3 regions of the Oceanobacillus sp. FSL W7-1309 genome follow, and region 2 is predicted to be linked to each of the others. Evidence: a T-box and tRNA genes for the amino acid it is inferred to sense, from the RefSeq annotation. Region 2 holds a T-box; the other regions hold tRNA genes.
What was found. A T-box is a leader RNA that pairs with one kind of tRNA and senses whether it is charged. The one in region 2 lies ahead of thrS (threonine--tRNA ligase), so its partner is inferred to be a tRNA-Thr.
Positions count from the first base shown of each region.

Region 1: it has a tRNA-Thr gene. The T-box ahead of thrS (threonine--tRNA ligase) is inferred to sense a tRNA for this amino acid. The anticodon was not compared.
Region 3: it has a tRNA-Thr gene. The T-box ahead of thrS (threonine--tRNA ligase) is inferred to sense a tRNA for this amino acid. The anticodon was not compared.

Region 1 is NZ_JBBOBX010000001.1:416,458-420,139, reverse strand. It holds rRNA gene NST46_RS01975 (23S ribosomal RNA) at 1-966, shown strand, start outside; rRNA gene rrf (5S ribosomal RNA) at 1,032-1,147, shown strand; tRNA gene NST46_RS01965 (tRNA-Glu) at 1,277-1,351, shown strand; tRNA gene NST46_RS01960 (tRNA-Val) at 1,356-1,431, shown strand; tRNA gene NST46_RS01955 (tRNA-Met) at 1,460-1,536, shown strand; tRNA gene NST46_RS01950 (tRNA-Asp) at 1,627-1,703, shown strand; tRNA gene NST46_RS01945 (tRNA-Thr) at 1,707-1,782, shown strand; tRNA gene NST46_RS01940 (tRNA-Lys) at 1,796-1,868, shown strand; tRNA gene NST46_RS01935 (tRNA-Leu) at 1,877-1,958, shown strand; tRNA gene NST46_RS01930 (tRNA-Arg) at 2,040-2,113, shown strand; tRNA gene NST46_RS01925 (tRNA-Ala) at 2,204-2,276, shown strand; tRNA gene NST46_RS01920 (tRNA-Met) at 2,287-2,363, shown strand; tRNA gene NST46_RS01915 (tRNA-His) at 2,389-2,464, shown strand; tRNA gene NST46_RS01910 (tRNA-Ile) at 2,487-2,560, shown strand; tRNA gene NST46_RS01905 (tRNA-Ser) at 2,581-2,673, shown strand; tRNA gene NST46_RS01900 (tRNA-Phe) at 2,699-2,774, shown strand; tRNA gene NST46_RS01895 (tRNA-Tyr) at 2,784-2,869, shown strand; tRNA gene NST46_RS01890 (tRNA-Gly) at 2,886-2,959, shown strand; tRNA gene NST46_RS01885 (tRNA-Ile) at 2,974-3,047, shown strand; tRNA gene NST46_RS01880 (tRNA-Arg) at 3,114-3,187, shown strand; tRNA gene NST46_RS01875 (tRNA-Asn) at 3,198-3,272, shown strand; tRNA gene NST46_RS01870 (tRNA-Ser) at 3,276-3,366, shown strand; gene NST46_RS01865 (PepSY domain-containing protein) at 3,576-3,682, opposite strand, start outside.
Region 2 is NZ_JBBOBX010000002.1:1,037,358-1,041,039, forward strand. It holds gene thrS (threonine--tRNA ligase) at 1-1,580, opposite strand, end outside; T-box leader at 1,737-1,966, opposite strand; gene ytxC (putative sporulation protein YtxC) at 2,031-2,879, opposite strand; gene dnaI (primosomal protein DnaI) at 3,086-3,682, opposite strand, start outside.
Region 3 is NZ_JBBOBX010000001.1:1,836,510-1,840,191, forward strand. It holds gene abc-f (ribosomal protection-like ABC-F family protein) at 1-661, shown strand, start outside; tRNA gene NST46_RS08630 (tRNA-Asn) at 915-989, shown strand; tRNA gene NST46_RS08635 (tRNA-Glu) at 1,055-1,129, shown strand; tRNA gene NST46_RS08640 (tRNA-Val) at 1,134-1,209, shown strand; tRNA gene NST46_RS08645 (tRNA-Met) at 1,243-1,319, shown strand; tRNA gene NST46_RS08650 (tRNA-Asp) at 1,357-1,433, shown strand; tRNA gene NST46_RS08655 (tRNA-Ser) at 1,445-1,537, shown strand; tRNA gene NST46_RS08660 (tRNA-Phe) at 1,572-1,647, shown strand; tRNA gene NST46_RS08665 (tRNA-Thr) at 1,865-1,940, shown strand; tRNA gene NST46_RS08670 (tRNA-Lys) at 1,990-2,065, shown strand; tRNA gene NST46_RS08675 (tRNA-Leu) at 2,069-2,150, shown strand; tRNA gene NST46_RS08680 (tRNA-Leu) at 2,209-2,297, shown strand; tRNA gene NST46_RS08685 (tRNA-Arg) at 2,301-2,377, shown strand; tRNA gene NST46_RS08690 (tRNA-Pro) at 2,381-2,457, shown strand; tRNA gene NST46_RS08695 (tRNA-Ala) at 2,475-2,547, shown strand; tRNA gene NST46_RS08700 (tRNA-Gly) at 2,574-2,647, shown strand; tRNA gene NST46_RS08705 (tRNA-Ile) at 2,660-2,733, shown strand; rRNA gene NST46_RS08710 (16S ribosomal RNA) at 3,016-3,682, shown strand, end outside.

The DNA.
Region 1 (3,682 bases), on a different contig from region 2:
GAAATTCCTTGTCGGGTAAGTTCCGACCCGCACGAAAGGTGCAACGACTTGGGCACTGTCTCAACGAGAGACCCGGTGAAATTATACTATGCGTGAAGATGCGCATTACCCGCGACAGGACGGAAAGACCCCGTGGAGCTTTACTGTAGCCTGATATTGAATGTCTGTGCAGCTTGTACAGGATAGGTGGGAGCCTTGGAAACCGGAGCGCTAGCTTCGGTGGAGGCATCCGTGGGATACCACCCTGGCTGTATGGACATTCTAACCCAGGACCGTGATCCGGTTCGGAGACAGTGTCAGGCGGGCAGTTTGACTGGGGCGGTCGCCTCCCAAAAGGTAACGGAGGCGCCCAAAGGTTCCCTCAGAATGGTTGGAAATCATTCGTAGAGTGTAAAGGCACAAGGGAGCTTGACTGCGAGACCTACAAGTCGAGCAGGGACGAAAGTCGGGCTTAGTGATCCGGTGGTTCCGCATGGAAGGGCCATCGCTCAACGGATAAAAGCTACCCCGGGGATAACAGGCTTATCTCCCCCAAGAGTTCACATCGACGGGGAGGTTTGGCACCTCGATGTCGGCTCATCGCATCCTGGGGCTGTAGTCGGTCCCAAGGGTTGGGCTGTTCGCCCATTAAAGCGGTACGCGAGCTGGGTTCAGAACGTCGTGAGACAGTTCGGTCCCTATCCGTCGTGGGCGTTGGAAGTTTGAGAGGAGCTGTCCTTAGTACGAGAGGACCGGGATGGACACACCGCTGGTGTACCAGTTGTTCCGCCAGGAGCATCGCTGGGTAGCTACGTGTGGAAAGGATAAGTGCTGAAAGCATCTAAGCATGAAGCCCCCCTCAAGATGAGACTTCCCATCACTTCGAGTGAGTAAGATCCCTCAGAGACGATGAGGTTGATAGGTTCGGTGTGGAAGCGTGGTGACACGTGGAGCTTACGGATACTAATCGATCGAGGACTTAACTAAATTCTTTATTTGATGTCTTGTTTACTCTTATTTAGTTTTTAAGGTATAAACCTAAAAAAAATAGGTCTGGTAGCAATAGCGAAGAGGTCACACCTGTTCCCTTGCCGAACACAGAAGTTAAGTTCTTCAGCGCCGATGGTAGTTGGGGCTTTGCCCCTGCAAGAGTAGGACGCCGCCAGGCAAAAGATTATTTCACAGTACCTAAATGGTAGCACAACGACTATTTGTCGATTGATCGTGGATTCGAAGTTTAACTTTTGAAATCTACCTGTGAAATTATTTCTTTGTTTATACTTGGGAAAATTTACCTGGCCCGTTGGTCAAGCGGTTAAGACACCGCCCTTTCACGGCGGTAACACGGGTTCGAATCCCGTACGGGTCACCAATATGGAGGATTAGCTCAGCTGGGAGAGCACCTGCCTTACAAGCAGGGGGTCGCAGGTTCGAGCCCTGCATCCTCCACCATATTTCATCTTAATACTTTATTTCATACCGCGGGGTGGAGCAGTCTGGTAGCTCGTTGGGCTCATAACCCAAAGGTCGTAGGTTCAAATCCTGCCCCCGCAACCAAAAATATAAAATTAAATTAACTTGAAATAAGCTAAAGCTAGAAATACTGGATAAATGTATCCGCTAGTTTTAACATATATTATTATTATTGGTCCGGTAGTTCAGTTGGTTAGAATGCCTGCCTGTCACGCAGGAGGTCGCGGGTTCGAGTCCCGTCCGGACCGCCAGATGCCGGCCTAGCTCAATTGGTAGAGCAACTGACTTGTAATCAGTAGGTTGGGGGTTCAAGTCCTCTGGCCGGCACCATTTATTACAGTAGGAGCCATTAGCTCAGTTGGTAGAGCATTTGACTTTTAATCAAAGGGTCGAAGGTTCGAATCCTTCATGGCTCATCTCATATGCGGGTGTGGCGGAATTGGCAGACGCGCTAGACTTAGGATCTAGTGTCTTCGGACGTGGGGGTTCAAGTCCCTTCACCCGCATTTTATTACTTGTCAAGCGTATAAGTAATTCAGCGGTAGAGCATTATCTTGCCGTTTCAATTTTCTTACTCAGCACTATAGGCGCCCGTAGCTCAATTGGATAGAGCGTTTGACTACGGATCAAGAGGTTAGGGGTTCGACTCCTCTCGGGCGCGTTATTCCGGGAACTTTAGCTTGGTAGAGCCCTTGGTTCAGGACCAAGGTATTGCAGTTTGAACCTTGTTTTCCCGATTATCTTTCTACATGGGGCCTTAGCTCAGCTGGGAGAGCGCCTGCCTTGCACGCAGGAGGTCAGCGGTTCGATCCCGCTAGGCTCCATTTGAATATTGGCGGCGTAGCTCAGCTGGCGAGAGCGTACGGTTCATACCCGTGAGGTCGTGGGTTCGATCCCCTCCGCCGCTACCATTCAAAATTAAATAATTGTATAATGGCGGTCGTGGCGAAGTGGTTAACGCACCGGATTGTGGCTCCGGCATACGTGGGTTCAATCCCCACCGGTCGCCCCATTATATTATGAAGAAAATATTAGGACCCTTAGCTCAGTTGGTTAGAGCTATCGGCTCATAACCGATCGGTCGCAGGTTCGAATCCTGCAGGGTCCATTATAAGTTCACCGTAATGTGGAGGTATACCCAAGTCTGGCTGAAGGGATCGGTCTTGAAAACCGACAGGCGGGTCAAACCGCGCGGGGGTTCGAATCCCTCTACCTCCTCCATACATAAATAGTTAATTAAATAATTGGCTCGGTAGCTCAGTCGGTAGAGCAACGGACTGAAAATCCGTGTGTCGGCGGTTCGATTCCGTCCCGAGCCACCATTATAATGTGGAGGGATAGCGAAGTTGGCCAAACGCGGCGGACTGTAAATCCGCTCCCATCGGGTTCGTAGGTTCGAGTCCTACTCCCTCCACCATATTATATATTACAATGCGGGTGTAGTTTAGTGGTAAAACCTCAGCCTTCCAAGCTGATGATGAGGGTTCGATTCCCTTCACCCGCTCCAATTACCTTTTCTTTGGGCCTGTAGCTCAGCTGGTTAGAGCGCACGCCTGATAAGCGTGAGGTCGGTGGTTCGAGTCCACTCAGGCCCATTCCTATATATTCTTACATTGGATTAAATTCCATACAATTGTATGTTATTATATACTTTTACATTTGCGCCCTTAGCTCAGTAGGATAGAGCAACAGCCTTCTAAGCTGTGGGTCAGAGGTTCGAATCCTCTAGGGCGCGTATAAACTATTCCACAGTAGCTCAGTGGTAGAGCAATCGGCTGTTAACCGATCGGTCGTAGGTTCGAATCCTACCTGTGGAGCCATTTGGGGAAGTACTCAAGAGGCTGAAGAGGCGCCCCTGCTAAGGGTGTAGGTCGTGTAAGCGACGCGAGGGTTCAAATCCCTCCTTCTCCGCCAGTATTTGGTTCACCAAGTGATAAGGATTTTGGTTTGTTTTTTTATCATAGGTTTAAATTCTGTTATCCCCTTAACTATATAATGAAATATCACTCCACAATTATGTAGGTCCACTACTTTTAAATCTTTTCCAAACTGATTGAAGTAATTCATACACAATTACATATAAAATGAGGAAAAGAGCATAACTCCATTCCTCATCCCACCGATTAATCTAACTCTATTTCAACTATTTCTCCAGTATTCATATTTATTGCTATTTCATATTTTACTCCTTGGGCAGTTATAACATCCACCTCATAAACCCTTACACCTT
Region 2 (3,682 bases):
CGTTCCATTGTAGAAACAACACCACGGTGGATAACGACTGGACGATGTTCTTTTCCATCTTCCCCAATATAAGTTAAATCAAAACGTTCTGGTAAGTGGAAGTCCAATTGAACCGTTGATAGTGTTTCATCTTTTCCAAGAGCAGTTTTTACCTGGATATCAAGCTTCGGACCATAGAACGCTGCTTCACCTTCTGCTTCCACATATTCAAGGTTCATATCATCCATTGTTTCTTTTAAAGTTGCTTGTGCTTTTTCCCACATTTCATCATTATCGATATATTTCTCTTTATCTTCCGGATCGCGATAAGAAAGTCGGAAATAGTAATTATCAATACCAAAGTCCTTGTATACTTTTTGAACTAATTCAACAACGCGGACAAATTCATCTTTCAACTGATCTGGACGGGCAAAAATATGCGCATCATTCAACGTCATTCCACGAACACGCTGAAGCCCTGCAAGTGCTCCACTCATTTCGTGACGATGCATTGTACCAAGCTCTGCAATACGAACAGGAAGTTGTCGGTAGCTCCATAAATTATTTTTAAATACCATCATATGATGCGGACAATTCATCGGACGAAGAATTAACGTTTCATTGTCCATCTCCATTGGCGGGAAAATATCATCCTGATAATGATCCCAGTGTCCACTTGTTTCATATAATGTTTTACTTCCCAGTACTGGAGTGTAGACATGATCATATCCTAAACGCTCCTCCAGATCAACAATATAACGCTCTATGTTGCGACGGATAGTTGCTCCTTTTGGTAACCATAATGGTAATCCTTGACCAACCTTTTGTGATACCGTAAATAAGTCGAGTTCTTTTCCTAATTTACGATGATCACGTTCTTTTCGCTCTTCTAAAATACGTAAGTGTTCTTCAAGCTCTTTTGGCTTTTCAAATGCAGTTCCATAGATACGTTGCAATTGTTTGTTGTTACTATCTCCACGCCAATAAGCTCCAGAGATGCTTAGTAATTTAAATGCCTTGATTTTACTCGTAGATGGGACATGAATTCCGCGACATAGGTCAAAAAATTCACCCTGCTCGTAAATGGTTACTTGCTCACCTTCAGGAATCGCATCAATTAATTCTAGCTTTAGGTCATCACCGATAGCTTGGAATCGAACTTGGGCTTCATTACGTGATACCTCTACGCGCTTAATTTCTAAATTTTCATCGATGATACGCTTCATTTCTTTTTCAATCTTCGGAAGATCTTCTGGAGTTAAGGTATGTTCCATATCAATATCATAGTAGAATCCTTCTTCGATGACAGGACCTACACCTAACTTCACATCTTTATAAAGTCGTTTCACAGCTTGTGCCAGCAAATGCGCAGCTGAATGACGCATCACTTCGATGCCTTCTTCATCTTTGTACGTAATGATTTCAAGCTTCCCGCCAGATTCTAGTCCACGGCGTAAGTCTACAAGCTCACCATCCAGTTTAATTGCTAATGCTTGTTTCTTTAACCCTGATGAAATGGATGCTGCGATTTTTTCCCCTGTTGTGCCTTGCGGAAAGCTCTTTTCAGCTCCATCGGGAAATGTAATGATAATTTCTGCCAATTGAAACACTCCTTTTCCTCGTTTAAACCTATAAATTTGAATGATACGAATAATTTAGCTGCCAAAACAGCCACGTCCACTCTAGCACCCAGCAACTAAAGGAACTTCCGCTTTTTGGATACAAATTAAAAAACACCCATCCCTCTGCACTTAATGCAAAGGGACGAGTGTTGGATACATCGTGGTTCCACCCTAATTCCCGTAATTTAATTACGGCTTCATTCATTCTTTAACGCAGAAGCTACGCTGTCAATTACTTTTAGGTTCACTGACAGAGTTCAAAGGTGGTAATTATTTGTTTGTATAGAGGAAGCTTCCAGCCTTTGACTTCCTTCTCTTCATAGCTATACGAATGCAAATAATCATGTCCTTCTCAATACTTTTCATTCATTCCAATTGTATAATGTGTATTATAGCTTTACATTCGAGGAAAATCAAGTACTAGATAAATCATTTATTCAAATAATAAGGAAAAGGAAAATTGCTAATTGGTTCGAAATCCACTTTTTCTTGGAAAACATTAATTACCGTTAATGTTTTCGGTTCTGCAGGATCATCGCCATAAATTTTTAGCTTTTCAGGTGCCATTGCAATTAGTGGCGCAAGATTAAATTCATTGTCATGCAAGCCAACAATATAGAGTGGCTCCTGTTTCATTAAAACCCGTAGCTCTATGTTTGTCATCTGCTTCCCATTTTGTTTAAAAAAGGCAAAGTCACTTCCTTGTAATATATGAATAACTGGTAAACCTGGTTCTTTCTTCTCCACATATGCCCGAAGCATGTCCACAAACGCTTGATGGTCTTCTTCTCGCCTGAATTCATCAATTGCTAAGCCAACAAAATAAATAAGTTTATCCTTAAATGGTTTCAAACGGAAATTCACGATGGAATCAAAGTGAATAACAAAACTCTCTTTTAAACTTTCAGTAAATAAAGACTTTAAAAATGCATGATGATTTTTGTTCTCTCGAAGCCGCTTACTTTCTTCATCCTCACCAGTTATAATCCAATAGGTCAGATCATGAATTCGCTCAATCTCTTCATTGTTCGTATAATAGTAGTGCTCCTGAATAATTCGATTTACCATTGTACGTAACCGGTGAGTCATAAACACATTTGCCATTGTATCTGTAATGGCATCCATCAATTCCTTTGTAGCTACATGCTCCTTAAACTGCAGATGATTCCCCCACTTATCATCTGTTTTCCAATTCAACTCAATTTGTTTATGACTGCGAAATAAATGTTCACAAAAGCTAATTACTTCTTTGTCTGATTCAAAATATACCTCCAGCAATCAATATCACCCTCATCCACGACCAAACTGTTACATTATATGGACAAACAATTGAAAAAATGAATAAAGTGCGAAATTTAAAACAGGAATATTTTAAATCATACAGATTACTGGCTTGATAACAGGTCTTATTTTAACTTGGAGTGTTAGTTGCTAGAGATATTCTCTTGAAAAACAAAAAGCCCGAGGGTTTATTTCCTCAGACTTTATAAGCGCCGATTTGGCCCATCCATTTTCACAGGTTTACTCACCTGTCTAATACGTTCTATAATTCTGCCTGCTTTTACCGATTCTACTCCACTTTTGGTTGTGGCTAACTGTAATTCCAATTGTTCGAGGTCATAATTCGACGTAAAGAATACAGGTAGTCGCTCCATCATACGGTATTGAAGAACCGAACCGAGAATTTCATCACGGAACCAAGCCGATTGCAGCTCTGCACCTATATCATCGAGCATCAGCACATCTGCTTTCTTAAAATAATCAATTTTCTCGTTTGTCGAGTCATCTTTAAAAGAAGCTTTTATTTCTCGAACAAATTCTGGCATATAGATAAGTGTTGACGATAAACCAAGCTTTTTCAATTCATTGGCGAGTGCACCTAATAAATATGTTTTTCCTACACCAAACTGACCGTGAAAATATAGACCTTTGCTTGGAAGCTTTGTTTTTGCTTGATCTAGAAAGTCAAGCAACTCTGCAATAGCCTCAATTCTACTCTCATCATTGATAATATCTACCATTGAAGCTTGAAGTATTTCTTTAGGAACATGCAAACTTTGAATCAATTTTTGCTGTTCCCG
Region 3 (3,682 bases), on a different contig from region 2:
AGTCTTTACGCAATTCCAAGATGAAACTGTTCTTGAAGCATTTCGAGATGAGGTACATGTTACGGAAGGTGAAGCGAGACGTATTTTAGCTAGGTTTTTATTTTATGGGCATATGGTATTTCAACAAGTTTCACAGCTTAGTGGAGGAGAAAGGATGCGTCTTCGCTTAGCGCAAATGATGTATCAAGATATAAATGTTCTCATTCTAGATGAACCAACAAACCATTTGGATATCGAGGCACGTGAAGTATTGGAAGAAGCACTGGAGGATTATAAAGGAACCATTGTAGCAGTTTCTCATGATCGTTATTTTTTAAATAAGCTGTTTGAAGAGATCTATTGGATTGAAGCCAAAGCTGTTTATCATTTTGAGGGGGATTATACTTGGGCACGGGAAAAGCTGACTGCACTGAAGCTTGATGGGAAAGAAAAATTAAAAACAGTAGTGCGAGAGAAAAAACAAGAACCGAAAAAGAGGAAAAGTCAGGATTTAGATGGTGAGAGACTGAAAAAGGATTTAGAGGAAGTAGAACGTAAAATTACCTTATTAGAGGAAAAGTTAGTAGAAATCCAAGACTTGGAACAAATGCAAGAAGTGTATATGGAAAAAGAAGGGCTGGAGAAGGTTTGGGAAGAGTTGTATATGCGTTTGAATGTTTAGGAGGGTACAGTTTAGATTAGATTAGATGAAAGATGGGGACAAATAAGAAGGAGCTCTTTGATATGTCATGTGCATGTTAGAAAAGAGCTTCTTTTTATATAGATGAACAGGCTTTAGCAAAATGGAGGATGCTGAGCTTATTAGACGAAATTAGTGGGGTTAAAACTTTTTTTTCGTTTTTTTTACAAAAGTTTAATTTAGGCATTGACTTTATTACAATTATGTAATAAGATAAATCTCGCTGTTATATTATTCCACAGTAGCTCAGTGGTAGAGCAATCGGCTGTTAACCGATCGGTCGTAGGTTCGAATCCTACCTGTGGAGCCATTTAATTTTTATGAAGTAAATGTCGATTAATACATTTGTTGTCGAATTTGTTCATAAATAATATTGGCCCGTTGGTCAAGCGGTTAAGACACCGCCCTTTCACGGCGGTAACACGGGTTCGAATCCCGTACGGGTCACCAATACGGAGGATTAGCTCAGCTGGGAGAGCACCTGCCTTACAAGCAGGGGGTCGCAGGTTCGAGCCCTGCATCCTCCACCATCTTTTCTTTTAGATGAAATATATTTGTTATATCGCGGGGTGGAGCAGTCCGGTAGCTCGTTGGGCTCATAACCCAAAGGTCGTAGGTTCAAATCCTGCCCCCGCAACCAAATCTTTTGGTTTAATTAGATATGTTATTTGCAATATGGTCCGGTAGTTCAGTTGGTTAGAATGCCTGCCTGTCACGCAGGAGGTCGCGGGTTCGAGTCCCGTCCGGACCGCCATTTAAATATTCGGAGGTATACCCAAGTCTGGCTGAAGGGATCGGTCTTGAAAACCGACAGGCGGGTCAAACCGCGCGGGGGTTCGAATCCCTCTACCTCCTCCATTTATAATTTGAGTTTTGTAGTTAAATAACACTTGGCTCGGTAGCTCAGTCGGTAGAGCAACGGACTGAAAATCCGTGTGTCGGCGGTTCGATTCCGTCCCGAGCCACCATTTATCTTTCGGAAGTTGATTCTTTCTATATAAATCTAATAGTTTACAGGAAGCCAACAAGCCGGCCTAGCTCAACTGCTAGAGCAAGCCGTTTACTTCATCGAGTAACTACCATGTGCAGGCTTGCGAGGAGTGGAACTTCTCCGAGTGTTCTTGCAACACGACGAGCCTACTTGATGGACTTGCTGTTAATCATTTGGTAACTAGATAATCATTTGCCGGCCTAGCTCAACTGGTAGAGCAACTGACTTGTAATCAGTAGGTTGGGGGTTCAAGTCCTCTGGCCGGCACCACTTTTTACAAGTAAATAATAATTATCATTAATACCTAATATATATTTTTGAGCCATTAGCTCAGTCGGTAGAGCATTTGACTTTTAATCAAAGGGTCGAAGGTTCGAATCCTTCATGGCTCACCATTCGCGGGTGTGGCGGAATTGGCAGACGCGCTAGACTTAGGATCTAGTGTCTTCGGACGTGGGGGTTCAAGTCCCTTCACCCGCATTACTTTTTACTTAAGAGGAATTTTTGTTGCAAATTCAGTATCCTTTTCTTTGCCCTTGCCGGGGTGGCGGAACTGGCAGACGCACAGGACTTAAAATCCTGCGGTAGGTGACTACCGTACCGGTTCGATTCCGGTCCTCGGCACCATATGCGCCCGTAGCTCAATTGGATAGAGCGTTTGACTACGGATCAAGAGGTTAGGGGTTCGACTCCTCTCGGGCGCGCCATAACGGGAAGTAGCTCAGCTTGGTAGAGCACTTGGTTTGGGACCAAGGGGTCGCAGGTTCGAATCCTGTCTTCCCGACCATTTTATTTATATCATACGGGGCCTTAGCTCAGCTGGGAGAGCGCCTGCCTTGCACGCAGGAGGTCAGCGGTTCGATCCCGCTAGGCTCCACTTCTTAAAAAAACGATATAATTTATGCGGGTGTAGTTTAGTGGTAAAACCTCAGCCTTCCAAGCTGATGATGAGGGTTCGATTCCCTTCACCCGCTCCAACTTACCAATATGGGCCTGTAGCTCAGCTGGTTAGAGCGCACGCCTGATAAGCGTGAGGTCGGTGGTTCGAGTCCACTCAGGCCCATTCATCTTTTTTGAAAAAAGATGTTGACATCTTTTTGCGAAGATGATATGATATAAAAGTTGTCGAAAGCGAAGAAATATTTCGAAAGTAAAATATTTTAAAAAGTTATTGACAACAAATTGGAAGACATGATATATTAATAAAGTCGCTTCAAAAGAACGACAAACAAATTTGCTCTTTGAAAACTGAACAAAACAACCAGTATGTCAAGAAAAAGGAAACTCGTTTTTCTTTTTAAAACAAGTAGAAGTCAGCTTCTACAAAAGCTAAGTATTACAAACTTTTATGGAGAGTTTGATCTTGGCTCAGGACGAACGCTGGCGGCGTGCCTAATACATGCAAGTCGAGCGCAGGAAATAAACAGAACCCTTCGGGGTGATGTTTATGGAATGAGCGGCGGACGGGTGAGTAACACGTGGGCAACCTGCCTGTAAGATCGGGATAACTCGCGGAAACGTGAGCTAATACCGGATAACACTTTTCATCTCATGGTGAGAAGATAAAAGACGGTTTCGGCTGTCACTTACAGATGGGCCCGCGGCGCATTAGCTAGTTGGTGAGGTAACGGCTCACCAAGGCGACGATGCGTAGCCGACCTGAGAGGGTGATCGGCCACACTGGGACTGAGACACGGCCCAGACTCCTACGGGAGGCAGCAGTAGGGAATCTTCCGCAATGGACGAAAGTCTGACGGAGCAACGCCGCGTGAGTGATGAAGGTTTTCGGATCGTAAAACTCTGTTGTTAGGGAAGAACAAGTTGGGTAGTAACTGACCCAACCTTGACGGTACCTAACCAGAAAGCCACGGCTAACTACGTGCCAGCAGCCGCGGTAATACGTAGGTGGCAAGCGTTGTCCGGAATTATTGGGCGTAAAGCGCTCGCAGGCGGTCTTTTAAGTCTGATGTGAAAGCCCACGGCTTAACCGTGGAGGGTCATTGGAAACTGGA